DNA from 4 places in the Kitasatospora sp. NPDC088548 genome. Region 3 is predicted to be linked to each of the others. Evidence: riboswitches for the same ligand, from Rfam matches in the RefSeq annotation. Region 3 holds a riboswitch; each other region holds the start of a gene.
The links. Region 3 has a riboswitch for cyclic di-AMP ahead of ACIP82_RS27595 (M23 family metallopeptidase). Riboswitches for the same ligand answer to the same signal wherever they lie in the genome.
Positions count from the first base shown of each region.

Region 1: it holds a riboswitch for cyclic di-AMP, as region 3 does, so the genes downstream of both, ACIP82_RS00075 (transglycosylase family protein) here and ACIP82_RS27595 (M23 family metallopeptidase) in region 3, are expected to answer to the same signal.
Region 2: it holds a riboswitch for cyclic di-AMP, as region 3 does, so the genes downstream of both, ACIP82_RS26860 (transglycosylase family protein) here and ACIP82_RS27595 (M23 family metallopeptidase) in region 3, are expected to answer to the same signal.
Region 4: it holds a riboswitch for cyclic di-AMP, as region 3 does, so the genes downstream of both, ACIP82_RS05635 (peptidoglycan DD-metalloendopeptidase family protein) here and ACIP82_RS27595 (M23 family metallopeptidase) in region 3, are expected to answer to the same signal.

Region 1 is NZ_JBIVMI010000001.1:12,626-17,369, reverse strand. Features, by position in the region: gene ACIP82_RS00085 (LacI family DNA-binding transcriptional regulator) at 1-298, shown strand, start outside; gene ACIP82_RS00080 (hypothetical protein) at 357-557, opposite strand; gene ACIP82_RS00075 (transglycosylase family protein) at 743-2,026, opposite strand; cyclic di-AMP (ydaO/yuaA leader) riboswitch at 2,013-2,183, opposite strand; gene ACIP82_RS00070 (hypothetical protein) at 2,567-4,675, shown strand; gene ACIP82_RS00065 (hypothetical protein) at 4,743-4,744, opposite strand, start outside.
Region 2 is NZ_JBIVMI010000024.1:7,243-11,986, forward strand. Features, by position in the region: gene eno (phosphopyruvate hydratase) at 1-982, opposite strand, end outside; gene ACIP82_RS26860 (transglycosylase family protein) at 1,227-2,114, opposite strand; cyclic di-AMP (ydaO/yuaA leader) riboswitch at 2,120-2,291, opposite strand; gene ACIP82_RS26865 (cytochrome P450) at 2,516-3,784, opposite strand; gene ACIP82_RS26870 (SDR family NAD(P)-dependent oxidoreductase) at 3,941-4,363, shown strand; gene ACIP82_RS26875 (MazG family protein) at 4,410-4,744, opposite strand, start outside.
Region 3 is NZ_JBIVMI010000025.1:23,806-28,549, forward strand. Features, by position in the region: gene ACIP82_RS27580 (sensor domain-containing protein) at 1-40, opposite strand, end outside; gene ACIP82_RS27585 (GNAT family N-acetyltransferase) at 153-761, opposite strand; gene ACIP82_RS27590 (hypothetical protein) at 824-1,699, shown strand; gene ACIP82_RS27595 (M23 family metallopeptidase) at 1,765-2,625, opposite strand; cyclic di-AMP (ydaO/yuaA leader) riboswitch at 2,638-2,796, opposite strand; gene ACIP82_RS27600 (YiaA/YiaB family inner membrane protein) at 3,042-3,332, shown strand; gene ACIP82_RS27605 (alpha/beta hydrolase) at 3,466-4,293, shown strand; gene ACIP82_RS27610 (TetR/AcrR family transcriptional regulator) at 4,352-4,744, shown strand, end outside.
Region 4 is NZ_JBIVMI010000003.1:36,273-41,016, reverse strand. Features, by position in the region: gene ACIP82_RS05645 (MFS transporter) at 1-182, opposite strand, end outside; gene ACIP82_RS05640 (DUF2470 domain-containing protein) at 352-1,083, shown strand; gene ACIP82_RS05635 (peptidoglycan DD-metalloendopeptidase family protein) at 1,320-2,288, opposite strand; cyclic di-AMP (ydaO/yuaA leader) riboswitch at 2,292-2,450, opposite strand; gene ACIP82_RS05630 (MFS transporter) at 2,846-4,306, shown strand; gene purB (adenylosuccinate lyase) at 4,348-4,744, opposite strand, start outside.

The DNA of each region.
Region 1 (4,744 bases), on a different contig from region 3:
GGGCTGCACGGCGATCGTCTGCGGCAGCGACATGATGGCGCTCGGCGCGATCCGCGCGGTGCGTCAGCGGGGCCTGGCCGTCCCGCAGGACGTCTCGGTGGTCGGCTTCGACGACTCGCCGCTGATCGCCTTCACCGAGCCGCCGCTCACCACCATCCGCCAGCCGGTCGAGGCGATGGCCACCGCCGCCGTCGACGCCCTGCTGGAGGAGGTCGGTGCGAACGCCGCCCAGCGCGGGGAGTTCATGTTCCAGCCGGAGCTGGTGATGCGCGGCTCCACCGGGGCCTGCCCGCGGTGAACCGGTGCCGGGGCCCCCGGGGAGCGAACGCTCCCCGGGGGCCCCGGCCGTGCCGCGCTCAGCCCTCCTGGACGGTGGGGCGCTCCTGGTTCACCCGCTGTCCGTCGGCGGCGTCGCCGGTCCGGGTCCCGGTGCGCCGGCCCCGGGCGAGGTGGTCGCGCGGGACCAGTTCGACGGCGTCCTGCGGGTTCGTGGTGCCGGAGAGCGTCATCGCGTCGATGGCGAGATCGGCGTCGAGCGTGACGGTGACCTGGGCCATGTGACTCCTCCTCGGGTACGGAGCAGCAGCATGCCCTGCCGGCGCCCGCGTTGACCACCGGTGGCCCCGCCGGTACCCGGCCGGTGCGCGACGGCCGGGGGAGACAGGCCGAGGCCCCCGGGGAGAGCGACCAGACTCTCCCCGGGGGCCTCGGGGTCGGGGGCGTGCCGGGCACGCCCGGCGGGTCAGACCCGGCCGGCGAAGTCCGGGGCCCAGTTGGCGACGGTCTGGGTCCGCACGCCCGAGCTCGGGTTGGCGGCCTCGACGTACTTCCCGCCGCCGATGTAGATCGCGACGTGGTAGACGCCGGAGTCCTTGCCGTTGTTGGACCAGAACAGCAGGTCGCCCGGGAGCAGGCTGTCCAGCGAGACGTGGGTGCTGGCGGCGGCCTGGTCGGCGGCGACGCGCGGGACGGAGACGCCCGCGGCGCGCAGCGCGGCCTGGGTCAGACCGGAGCAGTCCCAGCCGCCGTTGCCGGTGCCGCCGTAGATGTAGGCCTGACCGACCTTCGACTGGGCGAAGGAGACGGCGGCGGCCATGCTGCCGGTGGCGGTCTGCGCCGGGGCCTGGGTCTGCGCCGGGGCGGCGGGCTTGGCGACCGGCTTGGCGGCGGGCTTGGCGGCGGGGGCCTGCGCGGCCGGGGTCTGCGCGGCCGGGGTCTGGGCCGGGGTCTGCGCGGCCGGCTTGCCGGTGGAGGCGCCGGTGGCGCCCTGGCCGGACTGCTGGGCCTGGCCGCCCTTGCCCAGGGCGAGCTGCTGGCCCGGGTAGATGACGTGCGGACCCTGGGTCAGGGTGCCGCGGTTCAGCTCGTACAGCCGCTCCCAGCCGCCCTGGACGTTGTTCTTGTCGGCGATGGAGGAGAGCCAGTCGCCCGCGATGACGGTGTAGTCGGTCGGCTGGGCCTGGCTGCCGCCCTTGGCCTGGGCGGAGTCGGCGGGGGCCTGGCTCTTCGCCGGGGCCGGGGTCTGCGCGGGGGCCTGCGGGGCGGGCTTCGGCGCGGGGGTGGCGGCCGGGGCAGCCGGCTTGGTGGCGGCCGGCTTGGTGGCGGCCGAGGTGTCGACGGCGGCCGGGGTGCCGCCCTTGGTCAGGCCGGCCTGGACGGAGCAGACGGGCCAGGCGCCGGGGCCCTGCGAGGCGAGGACCTTCTCGGCGACCGCGATCTGCTGGTCCTTGGTGGCCTGGTGGGCCTGCGGGGCGTACGCGGTACCGCCGAAGGCGGCCCAGGTGCTGGAGGTGAACTGCAGGCCGCCGTAGAAGCCGTTGCCGGTGTTGATGGCCCAGTTGCCACCGCTCTCGCACTGGGCGACCTTGTCCCAGGTGGCGACCGGGGCGGCGGAGGCGGTGCCGGTGGTGAGGCACGGGACGGTCAGGCCGACACCCGCGACGCCGACGGCGGCGATCAGGCGGCGGGCGCGACGGGGCAGACTGGTGCCGTTGACGGGCAGCATGAAGACGCGATCCTCTCCCACGCCTGCGAGGTGAGCTGTCGGATTCGGGCTGGAGTTGCCCGGCCGCGCCTTGGCGCGGCTTCACCCCTAGCCCTGAACCGGTTTCGGGAACCGGTCCGGGGCGACTTACCTGTGGGTCCCCCGCTCCTGCCGTGGTGCGTTTCTGCGCTGCCAGCACAACCGACGGCAGGACTCGGCGTTGCGGATGGGCTGGGTTCGTGTAGCCACGAACGGGGAGCACGTTAAGCAGACTCCCGTTCAAACCGCAAACATGTGTGATGTCCGTCACGGTTTACGGGTGAGGGGTTGATTGGCTGTCCACCATGATCAGAAATGACCGATTTTCGGCAACGCCCCTGCGGCCGGACCCAACTGCCTGTGCTTCAGGACGTCAGTACCGACGCGGCCGTCCGGCGGGAGGGCTGCGCGGTGATGGCCAAGGACGAGGACCCGCGTGCCGGGCGCCCGACCGTCAGGCCTCGGGGGGTGCACCGCCGGGCAAAACGCCGCAGAGTGGACATATCGCCCGAACGGCCCCGAACTCCCGTACGCCGCCGGACGATGCGGCGCTGGCCGGCGGTCGGCACGGTGTTCGCCGCGGTCGGCGGCGAGGAGATCCTGCGGCGCTCGCTGACCGGGCGGACGCAGCCCGTCGCGGCCACCGGCATGCCCGGTATGCCCGTGGCCCCGGACGGCCCCACCGACGCCGCCGCGGCCCCCGCCGAGGGCGCGGGCATGGACCACCGGCCCGCCGGGCCGCCGCCCGTCGGCACCTCCGGGGCCGGGCCCGCCGCCGCACCGACCGTCGACCTGGCCGGCCGCCGCTGGTCCGACCCGGCCGGCTGGGGCGGTGCGGTACCCGGCCCGCGGAGCGCCGTCCGGATCGCCGACCGGGTGCTCCTCGACACCGATGCCACCGTGGGCTCGCTGCTGGTCGAGCCGACCGGCGCACTCACCTTCGCCGCCGACCGCACCCTCACCCTCGCCTCGGACGGCAACGTCGAGATCCGCGGCACCCTGGCACTCGCCCCCGAGGGCGCCGCCGTGCACACCGTCCGCTTCCCGTCCGTGGACGAGCGGCGCTTCCAGGGCGACGGCGCCAAGGTGGTCGACACCGACACCGACACCGACACCGACACCGGGCTCTGGGTGACCGGCGCCGGCTACCTGCGGCTGGACGGCGCGGCCAAGACCGCCTGGGTCCGCGCCGACCGCGAGCTGCGGGCCGGTGACACCTCCATCGGCCTGGCCGCCGAGCCCACCGGCTGGCTGCCCGGCGACGAACTGGCCGTCACCCCGACCGGCCCGCCCGACGCCGAGGACTTCTCCGCCCGCTACGACCTGGTCACCGTCCGGTCCGTCAGCGGATCCACCGTCACCCTGGACTCCCCGCTGAAGTACGCCCACCCCCGGGTGACCGCCGGAGGGGGCGTCACCGTCGGCGCCGAACTGCTCAACGTGACCTGCGGCGTCCGGGTCGAGGGCACCGCGAAGGGCCGCGCGCACGTCCACGTCACCGGCTCCCGGCCCGCCGACGTACGGCACGCCGCACTGCGCTGGGTGGGTCCGCGCGCCGACACCGAGGAGACCTGGAAGGGCCAGGACGGCACCGTCCCCGTCACCGCGCCCGTGCTCGGCCGGTACGGGCTGCACTTCCACATGCTCGGCGACACCACCCGGGGCACCGTCGTCGAGGGCGTGGTGGTCCGCGACGCGGGCAGCCACGCCTTCGTGCCGCACGCCAGCCACGGCATCACCTTCCGCAGCTGCGTCAGCCACGACACCTGGGAGGACGCCGCCTGGTGGGACGGCCCGCCGGACACCCGTACCCCGCAGCGCCCGTCCGACGACATCGTCCACGAGTCCTGCGTGGCCTCCCGCACCCGGCTCGAACCCAACCCGCGCGCCTACCGCCTGACGGGGTTCAACCTCGGCGCGGGCACCGGCGGCCGGGCGGTGGACTGCGTGGCCGTCGGCGTCCAGGGCTCCACCGGCGCCTCCGGCCACGAGTGGCCGGAGAACAGCGAGGGGGTGTGGACCTTCCAGCGCTGCCTGGCCCACAACAACCTGCAGGACGGCACCTTCGTCTGGCTGAACGCCCGGCATCACCATGTGGTCACCGAGTTCGCGGCCTACCACAACGGCGGCCGGGGCATCGAACACGGCGCCTACCTCAACGACTTCGACTACACCGCGAGCGTGCTGTACGGCAACGCCGCCGGGGGAGTGGCCCCGCACGCGCTCGGCCGGGACAAGGGCAGCCTCTTCGACGGGCTGCTGATCGACGCCGCCGGGCACGAACTCGCCGGGGAGGCCGTCACGTTCAGCCGCAGCCGGTTCACCGGCTACCGGAAGGCCGGGGTCGCCTTCCGCGCCGCCGCGGACGGCAAACCGGACGATATGGCCGTGCTGGACTGCGAGTTCGGCGGCAACGAGCTCTGGATGGACCCGGAGTCGGCGCCGCCCAGGAGCATCGTGCTGCGCCGGGCCGGGCGCTCCGAGGCGCTCCAGGTGCGGAAGGCGGACGGCGGCGGTACGGCGCAACCGCAGTGGAACGCCGCCGTCGGGCCGGTGCCGGCGCTCGCCGCCCGGGCCCGGCCGGTGCAGCCGCCCGCGCTCAGGCTCAGAGGCGCCGCCGCGCCCACCACCCGGGTGGGCGGCCGCTCCTGAGCCGTCCGGACGTCCGCAGGGCCCGGAACGGAGGCGTTCCGGGCCCTGGCGTCGTCGGACGGCCGCGCT
Region 2 (4,744 bases), on a different contig from region 3:
TGGCGGTCTCGATGCCCTTGGCCAGGCGGACCGGGTTGGTGACGAACAGGTCGTCGCCGACCAGCTGGACCTTGTCGCCCAGCTTGACGGTCATGGCCTTCCAGCCGTCCCAGTCCGACTCGTCCAGCGGGTCCTCGATGGAGACCAGCGGGTAGGCGGCGACCAGCTCGGCGTAGTACTCGATGAGCTCGTTGGCCGAGAGCGCCTTGCCCTCGAACTGGTAGGCGCCGTCCTCGTGGAACTCGGAGGCGGCGACGTCCAGGGCGAGCGCGATGTCCTTGCCGGGCACGTAGCCGGCCTTCTGGATGGCCTCGACGATGAGGTCCAGGGCCTCGCGGTTGCTGTCCAGGTTCGGCGCGAAGCCGCCCTCGTCACCGAGGCCGGTGGACAGGCCGCGCTCCTTCAGCACGCCCTTGAGGGTGTGGTAGACCTCGACGCCCCAGCGGACGGCCTCGGAGAAGGACTCCGCGCCGATCGGGGCGATCATGAACTCCTGGATGTCGACGTTGGAGTCCGCGTGCGAGCCGCCGTTGAGGATGTTCATCATCGGGACCGGCAGGACGTGCGCGTTCGGGCCGCCCAGGTAGCGGAACAGCGGCAGGTCGCTGGCCTCGGCGGCGGCGTGCGCGACGGCCAGCGAGACGCCCAGGATGGCGTTGGCGCCGAGCGAGGACTTGTCCGGGGTGGCGTCCAGGTCGAGCATGGCCTGGTCGATCAGGCGCTGCTCGGTGGCGTCGTAGCCGACCAGCTCCGGGCCGATCTGCTCGATGACGGCCAGAACGGCCTTCTCCACGCCCTTGCCGAAGTAGCGGTTCTTGTCACCGTCGCGAAGCTCCAGCGCCTCGAAGGCGCCGGTCGAGGCACCCGACGGGACAGCGGCACGGCCGGTGCTGCCGTCGTCGAGGCCGACCTCGACCTCGACCGTGGGGTTCCCACGCGAGTCGAGAATCTCACGGGCTACGACGACATCGATGGACGGCACGAGGCATCTCCTAGCGGAAGCAGGGGTCCGGCTGACGGTGATGATGTCGGCGGGACAATTGCGGAGTCGTTACGACCAGAGCCTAACCGCACGGGCTCTCAGGGCCACGCTGACCTCGGTCCCGTCTCAGCGTGTGGCCTGCCTACCCACCGGTAGTTCACCTGGTTGCCCCATGGACGGGGCCGGAAGCGGGCGAAGGGGGCCGAATCCGGCCCCCTTCGCCCGCTGTCGCCCGGTGCGGGACTCAGCCGAGGGTGAGCACCTGGCCGGGGACGATCAGGTTCGGGTTGCCGCCGACGGTGCCGCGGTTGCCGTCGTACAGCGCCTGCCAGCCGCCGGAGACGCCCTGGGCGGCGGCGATGGTGGACAGCGTGTCGCCGGACTGGACGGTGTAGCCGTGACCGCTCTTCGGCGCGGCGGCCGGGGCGCTCTGGGCGGCCGCCGGGCGGAAGTCCTGGCTCGCGGCCTGGCCGGCGTACTGCTGGTAGACGCTCTGGTGGCTGGTCCAGTACCAGGCACCGTTGTTCTGGTACCAGTACACCTTCGCGTCGGCGTCCCAGCCGGCCTTGCCGGAGAAGCCCGGGGCCTGGGTGTTCTGCTGCGCGGGCTGGGCGGGCTTCGCGGCCGGCTGCGGGGCCTGCTGCTGGACGGGCTTCTGCGCGGGCTTCTGGGCCTGCTGCTGAACCGGCTTCGGCTGGGCCGGCTTCGGCGCGGCGGGCTTGGCGGCGGATGTGTCGACCGCGGCCGGGGCGCCGCCCTTGGTCAGGCCGGCCTTCTGGGAGCAGACCGGCCAGGCGCCCGGCCCCTGCGAGGCGAGGACCTTCTCCGCGACCGAGATCTGCTGGGCCTTGCTGGCCTGGTTGGCCTGCGCGGCGTACGCGTTGCCGCCGTACGCCTTCCAGGTGCTGGAGGTGAACTGCAGGCCGCCGTAGAAGCCGTTGCCCGTGTTGATGCTCCAGTTGCCGCCGCTCTCGCACTGGGCGACCGCGTCCCAGGTGGAGGCGGGGGCGGCCGAGGCACCGGAGGCGGTGAGGAGCGGCATCGCGAGTCCGACGCCGGCCACACCGGCGACGGCGATGGCCTTCTCGGCCTGGGTACGACGACGGTGACGGCCAGTTCCAACGAACAGCATGAAGATGTCCCTCTCCGCACGCCTGCGAGGTGAGCTGTCGGGTTCGGACCGGGAGGTGGCCCGGCCGCGTCACGCGGAACGTCTCGGCCCGCGCGGGCGGCTTCACCCCAAGCCGTGGGGGACGGCAACAAACCTGGTTCCCCCGCCCCTGCCCAAGGGTTCTGGTCGATTTCCCGTGACGCGGCGGGCAGGATTCGGCGTCCCGCGCACGAGGTCCGCAGCAGCGGACTCCAGGGAGGTTAGACAGATCATCACATCAATCACAAGCTCATATCGCCCACATCACACATAAATTACGGCCCGTGGTCATGCGCCTACCAACCGAGGTGCTATGTCCGGTTTAATGGTGATTCAGGCCACGTGGAGCGGGTCGACGGCACCCGACTGACGCGCCGGAAACCTCAGTCGACGGTCTCGGACGACGGCCTCTCCGGGGTGAATTCGACCGGCAGTTCACGAAGTCCACGCATGATCAGACCACCGCGCCACCGCAGATTCTCCGGGCTTTCGGCAAGCCGCAGATCGGGCAGCCGGGAGAGCAGCGTGGCCAGTGCGGCCCGGCCCTCCAACCGGGCCAGCGGGGCGCCGATGCAGTAGTGGATGCCGTGCCCGAAGCCGAGGTGCGGGTTGTCCGTCCGGGCCAGGTCGAGGGTGTTCTCGTCGGAGAACCGCGCCGGGTCCCGGTCCGCCGCCGCGAGCACCACCAGCACCGGGTCACCGACCGGGATGTCCACCCCGCCGATGGTCAGCGGGGTGGTGGCGAACCGCCAGGTGGCCAGCTCCACCGGGCCGTCGTAGCGCAGGAGTTCCTCGATGCCGGTCTCCAGCAGCGCGGTCTCGCCGCGGACGATCGAGTCCTGCAGCAGGGCCCGCTGGCCGGGGTTGCGCAGCAGCGCGTAGGTGCCGTTGCCGATCAGGTTGACGGTCGTCTCGAAGCCGGCGAAGAGCAGGATGAAGGCCATCGCCGCGGCCTCGTTCTCGGTCAGGTGCTCGCCGTGGTCACTGGCCCGGATCAGACCGGAGATCAGGTCGTCGCCGAGGTCGGCCCGCTTGCGGTGGATCAGCTCCAGCAGATACGCCCGCATCTTCCGTACCGCGCGCCCGACGCCACCGCGCTGACCGCCGCCGTGGCGGATCATCATGCCCGCCCAGTCCCGGAAGTCGTCCTGGTCCTCGGACGGCACGCCGAGCAGGTCGCAGATCGCGTAGATGGGCAGCGGGAAGGCGAACTCGTGGATCAGGTCCGCCGAGCCGCGCTCCGCGAAGCCGTCGATCAGCCGGTCGGTGAGCTGCTGCACCCGCGGCTCGAACTCGGCCACCCGGCGCGGCGTGAACGCCTTCGACACCAGCCGGCGCAGCCGGGTGTGGTCCGGCGGGTCGATGTTCAGCAGGTGCGTCATCAGATCGGCCTGCCGCTCCCCCGGAATGCCCACCCGGCCGGTGCGGTGCGCCTGCCCGCTGTGGTGGGCGGGGTTCTTGGAGAGCCTGCCGTCGGCGAGCGCCTGCCGGGCGTCCGCGTACCTGGTCACCAGCCAGGCCTCCACCCCGCTCGGCAGGGTGGTGCGGTGCACCGGCGCGTGCTCGCGCAGCCACGCGTACGCGGGGTACGGGTCGGCGGCGAACTCCCAGGTGAAAAGCGGCGGGCGGGCGGAATCGGGCTGAACTGGCATGGGACGACCGTATCCGGTGGGTAAGTCCGGCCCGGCAGGCGTGAGCCTGGTCACCTGAGGGGTAATCCCTGTTGCGGAGGGTCAGGACGTGCCTACGATCCTCCAACGAAAAAATGTGGGCGACGGTGCGGTGCCGTCCACTGGAAGGAGCGCACCATGCGGGTAGCCGGGGCAGTCGTGGTCATCGCCGTACTCGACGGCGGGTCGGGTGCCGACCTCGCCCGCCGCTTCACCTCCGCCGGCGCCTCCGGGGTGCTCGTCGCCGACCTGCGGGTCGGCATCGCCGAGGACCTCGCCGCCGAGCTCGACCGGCCGGGCTGCCCGGTCGTCGGCGTCTGCGGCGACATCCACCGCCCGAGCGACATCGCCGCCCTGGTCGACACCGCCGAGAAGCACCTCGGCCCGATCGACCTGTTCTGTGTGGCCGGTCCGGACGGCGAGCGGATCATCTCGCTCGCCGAGCTGCCCGACCACCTCGACCTGGAACGGCTCGCCGAGCTGCTCGCCCTGGTCGGCGAGGCGATCGGTGAGGTCGTCCCGCCGCAGCGCCGGCCGGTGGAGAGCGTCCAGCCCGTCTGACCCCTGCCGGGACTGCCCGGGCGGCCGGCCGCCCGGGCAGTCCCGGCTACTCGGGCTTCAGTCCCTCGGCCGCGCGCACCGCGTCCCGGTAGCCGCGCGCCGCCGCCCGCAGCGCGGCGTCCACGTCCACCCCCGCGTCGTGCGCCCGCTGCGCCACCGCGAGCAGCAGCCTGCCCGCCGACTCCGCCGTGAGCTCGGCGGGCAGCTCGTACGGCTCGTCCGGCACGCCCGTGAAGCCCGCCCGGCGCGCCCGCGACACCAGCTTCGCCGCGTACGCCAGCGCGGGCAGCCCGGCCGGCACGCCGTCCAGCACCGACTCGCGCTCGGACTTCTCGGCGGCCTTCAGCTGCTCCCAGTTCGCCTCCACCTCGGCGGCGCCCT
Region 3 (4,744 bases):
GGTCGTACGCACCGCGCTGCATGCTGTGGCTGCTGCTCATGGCCGGGCCTCGGTCCTCGGTTCTGTGGTGGGGGCGTGTCCTGCTGACTCCTCAACCCTGTCAAAGCGCGGGCCCGGTGGACATCCGGCCCCCCGCCGAACAAGGGGTGGGGTTAACCCCCCGCCCGCTGCCCCGCCCCGGTCCCGGCCCCCGCCCACTCGTCCGCCAGCAGGGAGTACTGGAAGGAGTCGTACCAGGTGTCCCGCAGGTGGAGGTCGTGCCGGATCCGGCCCTCCAGCTGGAACCCGGCCCGGGTGAGCACCCGGCTGGAGGCGGTGTTGTCGACGTCGACCCGGGCGGCCAGCCGGTGCACGCCGAGCGTCCCGAACGCGAGGTCGCAGAGCAGCCCGGTGATCTCGCCCGCGTAGCCGTGGCCCCAGGTGTCGGGGCGCAGCGCGTAGCCGAGGACTGCGGAGCGGTGCTCCCCGAGGGTGAGGGCGGCGCTGCCGATCGGGGCGCCCCCGTCGGCGGGGTCGGCGGAGTCGGTGCCGTCCGCGCGCAGGGTGACGGCGAGCCGGTAGACCGTGCGTTCGTCCCGCAGGGCCTCCTCCAGGTACTGCGCCACCTGATCGGCACAGCTCTCCCGGTCGTACGGTCCGAAGGGGAGGTGGCGGGTGGCGACCGGGTCGCCGAAGACGGCGTACAGCGCCTCGATGTCGCCCGGGGTGTGGTGGAACTCGCGAATGGCCAGCCGGGGGCCGGTGAGTCGTACGGGGACCATGTCCGTCGACCCTACTCCGGCCCGGTCCGTCCGGTGGGCGGCCAGCGGCTACCGTCGAGGCTATGGAAGACGAAGACCTGCGGCTCGCCCCGCGCACCAAGGCCGCCGAACTGCTCGCCTGGGCGGAGGCGGAGGGCCGCGCGCCGGTGGCCGAGGAACCGCTGCGGACGGTGCTGGCGCTGCTGGAGCTGGGCGAGGGCAGGATGCACGACGGCTGGCCGGAGCTGACCTCGAACGCCGTGGAGCAGTTGCTCGTCGAGCGGCTCTACCTGTACGTCCAGCCCGCGCCGGAGGAGGATCCGCTGGCGTACGGCGAGGCGGTGCGGCTGCTGATCGACCGCCAGCGGGCGGCGAAGCGGCTGAACGCCAAGCGGCAGGAGCGGCTGCACGCGGAGGCCGAGTGGCAGGGCGAGGTGGCGGCCGGCCTGCTGCGGCGGGCGGACCTGGTGACCTGGCCCCGGCTGTACACGCTGCTGCTGCACGCCTACGGGGTGGACGTCGCGGACGAGGCGGCGGTGCGGGCCTGGCTGGAGGGGTTCCGGGAGCTGGCGGAGGAGGACCGGCTGGCCGCGTTCGCGGCGCTGGAGCCGGCCGGCTGGGTGGACGAGACGGCCGGTGAGGGCTGGGGCCCGGCCCGGGTGCTCACGGTCGGGATGGCCACCGACGGCGCCCGGCGGCTGCTGGAGCAGGGCCTGATGCGGCGCAGCTACCGCAACCTGGCGGAGCTGACCGCGCTCGGCCGGCCGATGCCGGACGAGCTGACCGGGGACTTCGGGGCGTTCGAGGAGGCGGCCGCCGAGGCGGCGCTGGAGCTGGCCGGCCGGTGGACGGTGCCGGGGCTGCCGCGGCTGCTGGTGGCGGAGTTCCCGGACCTGGCGCCGGAGCCGGGGCAGGAGGAGATCGACGCGTACCTGGCCGGGCTGCCCGACGGGGCCTGAGCCCTCCGGGTCCTGGAACGCGGAGGTGCCCCGGCCGCTGCTCGGACCGGGGCGCCTCCGGGGCGTCAGGGGGTGATGCCGCGCTGCTCGAACCAGGTCTCCGGGTCGACCGGGGCCCCGCCGCCGGGGCGGACCTCCAGGTGCAGGTGCGGGCCGGTGACGTTGCCGGTGGCGCCGACCTTGCCGATCTGCTGGCCGGGGACGACCTTGCCGGTGCCCTTGATGATCGAGGAGAGGTGGCAGTACCAGATCTCGGTGCCGTCGGGCAGCGTCTCGACGATCCGGTAGCCGTACGAGCCGGACCAGCCGGCCGAGGTGATGGTGCCCTGGCCGACGGCGTAGACCGGGGTACCGGTGGAGGCCGCGAAGTCCAGGCCGGTGTGCAGGTGGGCCCAGTAGGAGGCGCTCTGGCCGTAGTGGGCGGAGAGGTTGTAGTCGCGCACCGGCAGGTTGATGGCGGCGAGCTTGGCCCTCTCGGCCTCCTCGGCGGCCCGCTTGGCCTCCGCCTGCTGGGCGGCGCGCTTGGCCTCGGCCTCCTGGGCGGCCTGGACGCGGGCGTTCTCCTCGGCGGCGGTGCGCTGGCTGTCGGCCTGCTGCTGGATGCGGGCGGCGAGCGCGAGGCCGGGGTCGGCGGAGAGGGCGACCGGGGTCTCGTCCGGGGCCTCGATGGCCGGCGCGGCGGCCGGGGTGGCGGAGGCGAAGCCGGTGGCGCCGAGGGTGGCGGCCACGGCGGTGACGCCGAGCAGTGGAGCGGTGCCGCGGGCCTGGCGCGGCATCCGGTGCCGGTTGGCGTCGGCGGGCTGCGGGCCGGTCTCGTCCGCGGGGCCGCCGTAGCCGCCCTCGTGGGCGGCGGGCCGCGGGTGGTCGAGCAGCTGGGTGCCGGCGGCGGAGCCGGGCAGGTGTGCCGGAGAGTACGTCGACGCCACGGAGGCGCGCTCCTTTCCTTCCTTCGCGCCTACCGGGTTAGCTGACGGGTTCGGAGCAGGAAGGTCTCCTACGGCTGGGCCTGGGCCCGGCCGATTCACCCCAAGGAACGTGGTTCCCCGGCTCCCTGACCTGCCCGGGGGCGGGTCGTCGGGATTAGGCGACGGCGCACGGTGCCGTCTGGGTACGGCGTTGACAACCGCGCTGCGTTATCAAACGTTAATCCTAGGCGCCCCTGATTCCAAGCCATCCGTTCGGGACAACCGGATACAGCACGGGCACCACGCGACCCGATGGGCGTTTTGGGACGATTGACGACAACTGACACTACCGAACGTGATTGGACGTCAACGAACGACCCCCCATTTGAGTAGTTCTACTCATGTGCGTCCGCTCGGGGCGCCGCCATCCTGACGCCATGAACGCACCGATGCAGTCCCGCACCACGGCCGCGTACCACGTCCAGGCCGTGCTCTCCTTCGCCCTGTCCGCCGCCGCCCTCGCGATCGGGATCGCCTACCTCCCGGTCGGGGGGTGGACCAGGGCCTTCCTCGGACTCGGCCTGCTCTACACCGTCACCTCCTCGTTCACCCTGGCCAAGGTGGTCCGGGACAAGCAGGAGACCAGCGAGATCGTCACCCGGGTGGACCAGGCCCGGCTGGAGAAGCTGCTCAGCGAGCACGACCCGTTCAAGGTGGAAGGGATCTGAGCGGGCACCACGGAACGGGCACCTCCGAAGCCGTCGCACATCGATAGCTTGACGGCTAAGGCTATTAGCCTTAGCTTTATGGCTATCGGCAGCACCGCCGATGACACGCCCCGGCGGCCCGAGGAGACCCACGATGTCCGGCATCACCACCCCCACCACCCAGTACCTCGACGTCCCCGGCGGCCGGCTGGCCTTCGACGACACCGGGCGGGGCGACGGCACCCCGGTCGTCCTGCTCCCCGGGATGCTCGACAGCCGGGCCGCGTACCGGCACCTGCGACCGCTGCTGGTGGCCGCCGGCCGCCGGGTGATCACCATGGACCTGCGCGGCTTCGGCGAGTCCTCGATCGCCTGGGACGACTACTCGCCCGCCGCGGTCGCCACCGACGTCATCGCCCTGCTCGACCACCTCGGCATCCGGAGCGCCGTGCTGGCCGGCAACTCGTACACCGGCGCCACCGTGGTCAAGGCCGCCGGGGACGCACCCGAGCGGGTCGCCGGGATCGTCCTGCTGAACGCCTTCGTCGAGAACCCGCCGCCGAACCTGATGCAGCGCGCCGTGTTCGGCCTGATGGGCCCGCTGCTGACCTACGTCCCCGCCTCCTGGGGCCTCTACCACCGCAAGATGGCGTTCCCGACCGCCAAGCCGGCCGACTTCGACGCCTACGTGGACGGCCTGGTCGCCGCGCTGCGCACGCCCGGCCGCCGGACCGCCGTCCGGGGCCAGCTCCGCGGGGACTCGTCGCCGGTCGGCTGGACCGCCGCGGTGCGGTGCCCGGCGCTGGTCGTGATGGGCGCCAAGGACCCCGACTTCCCGAACCCGGAGCTGGTCGCCGACCGGCAGACGGCCGCGCTCGGGGCCCGCAAGGTGATGATCGAGGGCGCCGGGCACTACCCGATGGCCGACCACCCGCAGGCCACCGCCGACGCGCTGCTGCCCTTCCTCGCCGAACTCTCCTGAGCCCCGGCCCCCGCACCGCACGCCCCTGCCCCGCCCCACGAACCCCCGGAGACCGCACGTGCCCCGAGTAGGACTGACCCCCGACCAGGTCGTCGGCCACGCCCTCGCCCTCATCGACGAGCAGGGCCCCGAGGCCCTCACCCTGGCCGCCGTCGCCAGCCGGGCCGGCGTGGCCACCCCCTCGCTGTACAAGCACGTCAGCGGCGGCCTCGCCGAGCTGCGCCGGCTGGTCGCCGTCCGGGTCACCGAGGAACTGGCCGACCGCCTCGCCGAGGCCGCCCTCGGCCGCGGCGGCGACGACGCGGTGGCCGCCGTCCTGCGGGCCTACCACGCCTACGCCACCGAGCACCCGCACCGCTACAACGCGCTGCCGCAGGCCCCCCGGCCGGACGACGACCTGACCCGGGCGGCCGGCCGGCTGGTCGGGGTGATCGTCGCGGTGCTCCGCGAG
Region 4 (4,744 bases), on a different contig from region 3:
AGGACGGTGAGCAGCGGTCCGCCCACCACGACGCCGAGCGCGTAGCCGGAGATGAGCAGGCCCGCGGTGGGGATGGACACCGAGAAGTCGCCGGCGACCTCGGGCAGCAGGCCCATGATCACGAACTCGGTGGTGCCGATGCCGAAGGCGCTGATCGCCAGCGCCAGGAGCGCGAGGGGCATGAGAGTCTGCTTTCCAAGACGATTGCATGTGCAACTACCAGCGCCGACAATACGTCTACCATCCAGATACTTGCAAGCGCCGGATATTGCCTAGGTGAACATACGCCACGCTTGCCAGCACCCCTCGGCACGATTAGGTTAGGCTCACCTAACTTACTGGAGGTCAGCCATGAGCCCCGTGGACACCACGGCACCCGAGGCGCCGGAGGCGCCCGAACCCACCGCCGCCGAACGGGTCTGCAGTCTGCTCACCGCCACCTCCTCCGTGGTGATCCGCGCCTGCGGCGAGCACCATGAGCTGGACACCCCGATCGCGGTACAGGGCTCCCGGCTGCGCCTCCACGCCCCCCTCGACGCGCCGCTCACCCTCGCCGCCACCCGCGCGCAGGACGGGCTCGCCGTCGTCCTGGACCTCACCGACATCGCCCCGGTCGCCGTCCGCGACCGCGTCCGCGGCCGGCTGTCCCTGGCCGGCCGGCTCCACCTGGCCCACCTCGCCGACGACGGGCTCGGCGTCCACCTGCGCCTGGACGTCGCACACGCCGTCCTCTCCACCCCGTACGGCACCACCGCGCTGACCGGCGCCGACCTCGCCCTCGCCGGGCCCGACCCGCTCGCCCGCTACGAGGCCGGCCTGCTCACCCACCTCGCCGACGACCACCCGGACGCGCTCGCCGTGCTCACCCGCCTGCTCGACCCGGACCTGCTCGCCGAGCGGCCCGGGATCCGCCCGCTGGCCCTCGACCGGTACGGCCTGGTGCTGCGCCTGGACCACCCGCACGGCCACCGCGACGTCCGTCTGGTCTTCCCCGAACCCGCCCGGGACGCGGACGAGTTCGGCCACCGGGTACACCAGCTGCTGACCGCCGCGCACCGCGCGCTGCCCGCCCACCGGATCTGAACCAGGCCACCGGTCAACGTGGCTGACCAGACGTCAACTTCCCTTGGCGTCACGTAAAACCAAAACGGCCGGCCCGGCTCGCGAGAGGATTTCTCGCGAGCCGGGCCGGCCGACTGGGCGTGTCCCGCGCCCAGGGCGCCACTGTCGGTGCGGCGATCACCCGGTCGAGCGGTCACCCGACATGACCATCCCGAGTGGCCGTACGCCCCGCACCCAGCGGTGGTTCTGATGCCCGATCAGATGGCGACGCCGTGCGCCCGCAGGTAGGCGATCGGGTTGACGTCCGTGCCGTACCCCGCACCGGTGCGGATCTCGAAGTGCAGGTGCGGGCCGGTCACGTTGCCGGTCGCGCCCGAAAGGCCGATCTGCTGGCCGGCGGTGACGGTCTGGCCGATCCTGACGCCGATCGAGGACAGGTGCGCGTACTGGGCGTACTTGCCGTCGGCGAGCTTGATCTCGACCTCGTTGCCGTAGGCGCCGCCGTTGCCGGCCTTCACCACGGTGCCGCCCGCGACGGCGCGCAGCGGGGTGCCGGTGGAGACGACGAAGTCGGCGCCGGTGTGGTGGCCGGAGGACCACATCGAGCCGGCCACGCCGTAGGCGGTGCCGAGCTTCGGGCTGGCGACCGGGGAGACGTAGCTGGCGACGCCGGCCACGGTAACCGGGGCCGGGGTGGCGGGCTTGGCGACCTCGATCTTGGTCTGGACTGGGGTCTGCGGGGCGGGCTTGACCGGCTTGGCGGTCTGAACCGGCTTCGGCGCGGCGGCCGGAGCGGCCGGAGCAACCGGGGCGGCCGGCTTGGCGGCCTCGGCCGGAGCGGCGGCCTTGGCGCCGAGCGCGAGCTTCTGGCCCGGGAAGATCAGGTTCGGGTTGGCACCGACGACCGAGCGGTTCTGCTCGTACAGCGCCTGCCAGCCACCCTCGACCTGCTTGGCGTCGGCGATCTTCGACAGGGTGTCCCCGCCGACGACCTGGTAGCTCTGCTCGACCGGCGCGGCTGCCGGGGCGGCCTGCTGCGGGGCGGCGGCCGGGGCGGCGTCGGCGGTCGAGGAGTTGCTCTGCTGGGGCTTCGCGGCCGGCGCGGTGTGGGCCTGGGCGCTGATCGCGGTCACCAGCGGAAGGGCGAAAGCGGCGCCGGTGACGGCGGTGGCGATACCGATGCGGGCGGCGCGGGGCAGGGCGATACGACGAGCCTGTGCGGGCATGGAAGATTTCCTCTCCGACGCCTACGAGGTGAGCTGTCGGGTTCGGGCTGGAGTTGCCCGGCCGCAATGCGGCTTCACCCCAAGCCGGACCGTGAATTCCGGTCCGGCGACTTACCTTTGGGTCCCCCGCTCCTGCCGTACAGAGTTCAGTTCGCACCACCGGGCAGCGGCAGGACTAGGCGTTCCACCCGGTGGCCGCCCGGGCCGTGGCCGGGCGGTCGCTGAACTAAAACCCATCCGTACGGGCTAAGCAATGTCGATCACGTGAAGTCACCACAAAGCCCCGAGGCGTCGTGACACTCCGAATGATCGGCTGCACAGTACGCACACAATCCATTGACCTGGAGCGACCGCCCGGCGACACTCCGCCGATATCCGCGTCAGTACGCATGCGATCACCTACGGAATGCCATTCGCCGACACACCCCCCGGTGACCCTTGTCACGTCGGCCCGCGGGGCGCACGATCGGGCGGTGGCCACCTCCGAGGCCGGCACCCTGCGCCTGGGCACCGCGCAGGGTCGCTGGGTACTACTGGCGACGGTGCTCGGCTCCAGCATGGCGATGCTCGACGGCACCGTGGTGAACGTCGCCCTGCCCCGGATCGGCGCCGATCTGGGCGCCCCCCTCGCCGCCCTGCAATGGACGCTCAACGCCTATCTGCTGACCCTGGCCGGGCTGATCCTGCTCGGCGGCGCGCTCGGCGACCGCTACGGCCGCCGCCGGGTGTTCCTGATCGGCGTGGTCTGGTTCGCGGTCGCCTCGGCGGCCTGCGCCGCCGCGCCCACCATCGGCGTGCTGGTCATCGCCCGCGCCGTGCAGGGCATCGGCGGCGCCCTGCTCACCCCCGGCTCACTGGCGATGCTCCAGGCCGTCTTCCACCCGGACGACCGCTCGGCGGCGGTCGGCCTCTGGTCCGGCCTCGGCGGGGTGTCGGCCGCGGTCGGGCCGTTCCTCGGCGGCTGGCTGGTGGACGGCCCCGGCTGGCGGTGGATCTTCCTGCTGAACGTCCCGCTCGCCGTCCTGGTGGTCGCGGTGGCGGCCCGGCACGTGCCGGAGAGCCGGGACGAGAGTGCGACCGGCCGGTTCGACGTCCTCGGCGCACTGCTCGCCGCCCTGACCCTGGGCGCGATCACCTACGCGCTGACGGCGGCCGGTGGAGGGGTGTCCGCGTCCGTCTGGGTGACCGGCGTGGCCGGCCTGCTGCTGGGGGCGGCCTTCGTCTCGGTGGAGCGCCGCAGCCCGGAGCCGATGCTGCCGCTCGGCCTCTTCTCCTCCCGGCTGTTCACCGCGGTGAACCTGGTCACCCTCTGCGTGTACGCGGCCTTCAGCGGAGTGTTCTTCCTCCTGGTGGTGCAGTTGCAGACGGTCTCCGGGTTCTCCCCGCTGGTCTCCGGGCTGTCCCTGATCCCGGTCACCGTCCTGATGCTGGCCCTGTCGGCACGCGCCGGGCGGCTCGGCAAGCGGATCGGCCCGCGGCTGCCGCTCACCGTGGGTCCGCTGCTCTGCGCGGGCGGTGTGCTGCTGATGCTGCGGATCGGCCCCGGCGCCTCGTACTGGGCGGACGTGCTGCCCGCCGTCACCGTGCTGGGCTGCGGGATGGTGCTGCTGGTCGCGCCGCTGACCGCCACGGTGCTGGCGGCGGTGGAGGTCCGGCACGCGGGCATCGCCAGCGGTGTCAACAACGCCGCCGCCCGGGCCGCCGGCCTGCTCGCGGTCGCCGCCCTGCCCGCCCTGGCCGGTCTCAGCGGCGAGGCCTACCGGGTGCCCGCCTCGGTGGACTCGGCCTTCCACACCGCGATGCTGATCTGCGCCGGGCTGCTGGTCGCCGGCGCGCTGGTGGCCGTCACCACCGTCCGGGGCAATGTGCTGGCCCCCGAGGACCACCGCCCGGTGGCCGAGCCGGACTGCCAGTGGTCCTGCGGCACCAACGCCCCGCCGCTCGACCCGGGCCACGTCGACGCCGGAACGGCCGAGGGCCCCGCCACCGGAACGGCGGCAGGGCCCTCGGCGAACTGACGGCACACCGGCGCAGGCGCGGCGTCAGTGCAGACGGGGCGTCAGAGGATGTCGCCCGGCGCGTACTTGGCGGCCTCCGGGTACGCGGCCGCGACGGCCTCGACCCGGCGGACCACCTCGGCGACCTGGGCGCCGGCCGCACCGGTGAAGGAGAGCCGGTCGGCGAGCAGCGCGTCCAGGGCGGCCCGGTCCAGCGGGATCCGCTCGTCGGCGGCCAGCCGGTCCAGCAGCTCGTTCTCCCGGGCGCCGGCCCGCATCGCCAGCGCGGAGGCGACGGCGTGCTCCTTGATGACCTCGTGCCCGGTCTCCCGGCCGACGCCCGCCCGCACCGCACCCATCAGCACCTTGGTGGTGGCCAGGAACGGCAGGTAGCGGTCCAGCTCGGCCTCGATCACGGCCGGGAAGGCGCCGAACTCGTCGAGGACGGTCAGGAAGGTC